Regions from separate parts of the Clostridium sp. JNZ J1-5 genome, predicted to be linked through region 1. Evidence: riboswitches for the same ligand, from Rfam matches in the RefSeq annotation. Region 1 holds a riboswitch; the other holds the start of a gene.
The links. A riboswitch is a leader RNA that binds a small molecule or an ion and turns the genes downstream of it on or off. The one in region 1 is predicted to bind cyclic di-AMP.
Positions count from the first base shown of each region.

Region 1 (3,217 bases):
TTACAGTATTTACTCATTTTCAACTCTATTTATATTTAAAAACAGATTGGTTAATTTTTCAGAAGTATATCCTAATAATGCTCCACAAATCATAGAAATAATAGCTATACTAAAATTCATTTTAGAAGCTAGGTAAGCAGACCATCCTATAAAGCCACCAGGTATAAATGAAACTAAAGGTATTTTAGATTGTAAACAAATTATTCCGGAACCGATTCCATTAGAAACAGTTACAGAAATTGTTTCATTAAAATAGGCCATTAATACTACAGATAGTTTACTCATTAAAGCTCCCCAAGTAACACCACTTAAGTTATTAAGAATACCTATTCTAAGACCTTTTATTCCACCTCCTGCTGCAAAAAAGCTAGACCAAGCCAGGAATCCTGCAATAGTACTAAGACCTAATGCAAAACTTACCATTGTCCATATTGCAGCAATAATGCAACTACTAATTCCAATAGCAATTATCTTCCTCATAAAATTCCTCCTCAGTTTAGTCTAATCAAAAAAATATTCCCTATACATACTTAGATAAATTGTACATATAGGGACGAATTCAATTCGTGTTATCACCCTGTTCCATACGAATTATAAAAATCGTATTTACCTTGTAACAGTGGCAAACCAAAATCTTTTAAAAGATTTCAACGCTATTAACTTGTTAGGATATTAAATAATATAATGTATTATTTATCTTTTATCAATAGGTATTTTAAGGAATATTACTTATAATATAAGTATAGTGCGACAAAATATCGGCTTTGGTAACCAGAGTGAGGTGCTAAAAATCGAAGGTATATAATTCAACAGAGAATCTTCGCTACGTTAAGAAGTTCTAAGTTTGTGCCTTTAAAAATTCCCTACCCAGTCCTATGCATCGTCCTGATGCAGGCCTGGCTCCCACCCGTCCTAGGTGGGAATTACGGTAATTTTCAAATTCACAAACTAAGAACTTCTAGAACTTGCTCAAAATTCTCTTAATGAATTATATACTTTCTAACTTTTAGTACCTTAAAGTTGGTAAATTAAGGCCGCTATTGCTTATACAAAACATATATTAACAACTTTAATAGTAATAACTATTTATACTATAGTTAATTTAATGATCAGTGTAAGAATTATATCAATTGTCTTATTAAAAAAGCGCATAGCGGTTTAACCCGATAGGGTGACAGGGTTTTAGGCGTAGCCTGTTGAATTTATGCTAGTACCTCCTGATTACAATTAATTAAGGTATATAAGAAGAATCCTAGATTTTAGAGGAGATTTGTAACAAAAAACAGTTTCGATAAATGTCAACATGCTATCGCATTTATTTATAATAATTCTTTAAATTGTACTCAATAATACTTACCTAAGTAACTTTACAGTATGGCTACACCATAGAAAGTTATCATTTTGATTTTTGAAGTCCTGTTAGTACTTACTACATTAATTATTAGTTGCAACTAATTAAGGCATGTAAGATTACTGGCTAGCATATATGTATCAATTGAAGAAACTTTGAAGGAATAGCTAGTAGTACTTAAGGCTGCTGTTTTAAAAATTCGTAATTGTGCTCAAGGACGAGCACAGCCCGCTCCCCCACAGGACGTGGGATGGAGCGGGGTAGAATTTTTAAATAAAGCAGCCTTTAGTACTACTTTATGAGCTGAAGGTTTCTCAATGATACATATATGCGTTAGCCAAGTAATCTTACATGCCGCTATTTTGTAGCAGTTTACTTATATTATTTTAAAGGCATTAAATAAACTATTTTCCTAAGGTTTCCTAGTTTACCTAGAATCTTATATAGATACACCCTAAAACTTTTGTTAGAATAACACATGAAGCGAAAAAGAACTAAGCCGAATCTCCAAATGGAGTACGGGGGATTTATTTTTAGGGGTGAATCTGTATTTTTCAGTAGGGTGACCTCAACCCGAACCCGTCAACTAACCTCGGAGGCAAATGGGAGGTAAAAAATGATAAATAAAAAATTAGGAACGTTTTTAGCTACTATGTCAATGTCACTTTTATTAGCTTTTCCAGCATCAGCTGCTACTTATAAAGTAGTACCTAAGGATAATCTTTATAGATTAGGCATACTTTTTAATACATCAGTTGATACACTAAAAGCTAATAATAAATTATCTGGAGATACTATATATGTTGGACAAACTCTACAGGTTCCAGGTAGCACTTACACAGTGAAAAAAGGCGACACACTTTATTTAATAGCTAAAAAGTACGGTATTTCTCTTGATTCATTAAGAAAAGCTAATAACAAATGGGATAATTTAATTTATCCTGATCAAACTCTTACTATTCCAGGTGGTTCTGCATCATCAACTCAGCCTTCTGGAAACAATGTACAAGCTCCTGCATCATCAGCTCAACCTTCTGGAAGCAATGCACAAGCTTCTGCATCAAAGAGTGTAATTCCTTACAGTTCTAGCGATTTAGATCTTCTTGCAAGATTAGTAAGAGCAGAAGCGGAAGATCAGCCTTACAGTGCTAAAGTTAGTGTTGCTGCAGTAGTTATAAATAGGGTTCAAAGTAATGAATTCCCTAATACACTAAAAGACGTTATATATCAAAGAATTAGTGGTTATTATCAATTCTCTCCAGTTTTAAATGGAGCGATAAATAAACCAGCATCAGAAGAAGATAGAAAAGCTGCTTTAGAAGCACTTTATGGAAAAGATCCTACAAACGGAGCATTATTCTATTTTGATACAAGCGCAACTAATAAATGGCTTTGGTCAAAACCAGTTGCAGCTAAAATAGACAAAATGGTATTTGCTTACTAATAAATATAGCAGCCTTGAGAACTAAGAAATAAGGTGCTAAAAATCGAAGGTATATAATTCAACAGAGAATCTTCGCTGCGTTAAGAAGTTCTAAGTTTGTGCCTTTAAAAATTGTCTACCCAGTCCTATGCAGCGTCCTGCTGCAGGACTGGCTCCCACCCGTCTTGGGTGGGAATTACGACAATTTTAAAATTCACAAACTAAGAACTTCTAGAACTTGCTCAAAATTCTCTTAATGAATTATATGCCTTCTTGCTTTTAGTACCTTAAATTGTTTAAACTAAGTGTGACATCTTTCTTATAAATTATTAAGTTAAGAGTTAATAGTTAAGGACAACTTTTCTCCATTAGCATTACGAAAAGTTTTTAATTATAGAAGAACAGATGTTTAGCTTTTCTAAAGGAATTACCTATAGGGCAAT
Region 1 covers NZ_CM132773.1:1,045,584-1,048,800, forward strand. Annotated here, with positions in the region: gene ACWW38_RS05045 (DUF1097 domain-containing protein) at 10-480, opposite strand; cyclic di-AMP (ydaO/yuaA leader) riboswitch at 1,839-1,967, shown strand; gene ACWW38_RS05050 (cell wall hydrolase) at 1,968-2,795, shown strand.

Region 2 (3,217 bases), 160 kb from region 1:
AACAAAACTTGATCCTCAGTGGCTAGAATTGGAAATTACTGAAGGAATAATTATAAAAGATATTAAGTTTACTATGATTACTCTTGAAAAGTTAAAAAGCATGGGAGTAAAAGTATCTCTAGATGATTTTGGAACTGGATTTTCATCTTTGAATTATTTAAAGAATTTCAAAATTGATACTTTAAAGATAGATTCTTCTTTTGTAAGAGATATAAATGATGATTTAAGAAATACAGCTATTGTAAATACAATAATTATGCTGGGAAGAAACTTAGAATTAAATGTAACTGCTGAAGGAGTAGAAACAGTAAAACAGCTAAATTTCTTGAAAAATAATGGATGTAATGAGATCCAAGGATTTTTATATAGCAAGCCAGTCCCTCCTGATGATTTAGAAAGACTAATTAGCAGTGGAAGAATGGTTATTTAAAACTTCCTATTAGTAGATTAAGGCTATTTTAAAGATTGTTGAGTTCATCATAGGAAATCAACAATCTTTTAAAATGCAGCCTATTATTTTTCAGCAGCTATTTTAATTGCTTCTTGATGTTGAGGGTCTTTTTTCCCATCTTTATGTCTTGTACTATTTAAAAAATGAATATCAAAATGTCCATCCATTCCATTATGCTTAATAACATCAAGATTTTCTCCTCTACCATATCCATCAGAACGATTATTTATAACCTTAAAAGCTGGTGCAGAATCTATACCGGCATGAGGCATAGCACTCATAGAGGCAGCAAGTTTTCTTCCATCTATAGTTAATATAACTGGACGTCGCTCCCAAGAGAATCCTCCCCAGATGCTTTTAATTATTTTAGTATCCTCTATTGTCAATGCTTCTGAATCTGCATGATTAGTACCCATGGTTCTTTTTACTTTAAAGGTCTTTCCTGAATATATGTCTGTAACCTCAGCCACTGAGTCTACTGAGAAAACATTTCTAGCTTCTTTCCACCAATCCAGTAATTCAACTTTTTTATGTGAATATGTACTTTGGCTTTTATCAGAATTTTTAGCAGCTGAACTTTGCTTTGGAGCACCACCTCTAGATAATCTAAGGTTTCTACTATTTGATGCTGCAATATTCTTAGAAGGTGATTGCAAAGTAGTGTTTTTTGAAGCCTCATTTGAAGTTGGCTTTGAAGCATTATTAGTAGCAAAACTACTACTAATTGATACGTCAGTGTTAACTGATACTAAATCACTATAATGTGGAAGATTATTAACACTAGAAGTTACTACAGTATTTTTGGCAGCAGTTTTTTTATCTATTACTTTATCATTAAATCTACTTTGAAAATTAAACATTAAAGTAACAAGTAAGGCTACAAAAATAGTAGAGTAGTTAAATATAAGTTTTTTCATGTAAAGCACCTCTCTTAATGCCTACGAAGTTAGTTGACGGGTTCGGGAAGAGAGATTCCCTACCTATGTAAATAAAGGATTCACCCCAATGAATAATCCTCCGCTGCCCCTTTGCATTCGGCAATTTTTTAAAGGGTTTTCATTTGTTATTATAAAAGAGTTATATTTAAATTAATAGAGGTAATGTTTTCATAGAAAGCCTCAGTATAAATATTTCTCCCTTATTTTCTCTAAATGAACAAATTTTATACTATGAACAAAGCTATATTATATTCTGTTGTTTAGAAAGTTATTAATTGTGACAAACTAGTAGTAAACTATAAAATTTATTTTAATAATAAATAATTTGGAGGTATTTTAATGGGTAGAACGTTAACAGCTCTTCTATCAAAGTTTTTATTATATTTTGTTATAGGTTGGGTTACTATTGGAACTATGGAAGGTAATACAGTAGGATGGATTTCAATATTTGCCCTTGCAGGTACTATTGTTAACTATTTATTAGGCGATATGTATATCCTTCCGCAGTATGGAAATATAACAGCATGTCTCTTAGATGGATTTATGGGAGCAGTTGTAGCTTATACTTTAGGTCTACTATATACTGAATTTAAAGTTGGAATATTTACATTAGTAATATTAGCACTATTAACTGCCATAGGAGAATACTTTTTTCATGTATACTTATTTAGAGACAAATTTCGTAAAGTGGATTAAGCTACAAACTAACCTCACTGGAAATCTGTAAATGTATCTAGTGAGGTATTATTAATATTTCTAAAGGCTTACAAGTTTAAATCATAACTTCTAGTCAGGCTAGCAGGTTTTTTTCTAAAAATTATTTTTAGAATTATACAAATAAACAGTATTTTAAACAAGATTATAAGAGCAGAATGAAGAAAAAATCCTTGAGGAAGTATGTTTATAATAGGATCTTCACTGGGGTCAAATATCCAGTAATCATTTCTAAAAAATATTTTATGAAAAATAGTAAAGGTAGTATCGAAGTTTATTGCAAAGGGAATTAAAATTACTAGTGGGGTAACCAATAAAATTGTAGATACATGCTTTAGCAAGTATATGTTTTTGTAATTTATAATAAGTCCTAATGAAATTATAGATAGAGATATTTTTAAAATTATATCTAAAGTTACAAATATGTTTTTAACTTCAACAAAGTGAATCTGTCCATATTTTGAAGATGGCAAAGTGGGAAGTTTAAATTCTGCTGCATCTTTATCATTCATATAATCAATTAAGTAGTTATAGTTAAGTTTAATCTCATCTTTCCTTAATCCAGAAAATTCTTCTATGTTTAGATATTCAATGTCAAAATAATACAGTGATCTGAAATTCAATGTAAATTTTACTGATATTATAAAAATAGATAAGGCTAAAGCGATTGAAAATATAATTCTAAATACTTTATTCCAAAATAAAATCATATAAACACTCCTTTTTAAAGGTTAGTACTAAAATTATAACATTTAAATATACAGTAAAGATAAAGAAATTACAAATTTTTGAGAAAATCCGCAGATAAGAACTAATTGTATAGTTTTAATCTATAAGAATAATAATAGTTTTAAGCTAATAATAGCATTAACTAACTAATGAAAAATATAAGGAGAAGATATAGATGAATAAACAGATGTCATATTCAGAGTTAAAGGATCATATTTTAGAATTTTTAAGAGAACATAAAAGTGCAGCCTTAGCTACTTCCATGGATGAAATACCAAGGTGCAGTCCTGTTCAATACTTCCTAGGTAAAGATATGGACATATATATATTGTCAGCAGGAGGAGATAAGTTTAAGAATATAGAGGAAAACTCAAATGTATGTCTT
Region 2 covers NZ_CM132773.1:884,499-887,715, reverse strand. Annotated here, with positions in the region: gene ACWW38_RS04380 (bifunctional diguanylate cyclase/phosphodiesterase) at 1-430, shown strand, start outside; gene ACWW38_RS04375 (hypothetical protein) at 514-1,368, opposite strand; cyclic di-AMP (ydaO/yuaA leader) riboswitch at 1,373-1,501, opposite strand; gene ACWW38_RS04370 (DUF2512 family protein) at 1,729-2,085, shown strand; gene ACWW38_RS04365 (TIGR01906 family membrane protein) at 2,154-2,813, opposite strand; gene ACWW38_RS04360 (pyridoxamine 5'-phosphate oxidase family protein) at 3,008-3,217, shown strand, end outside.
Region 2: it holds a riboswitch for cyclic di-AMP, as region 1 does, so the genes downstream of both, ACWW38_RS04375 (hypothetical protein) here and ACWW38_RS05050 (cell wall hydrolase) in region 1, are expected to answer to the same signal.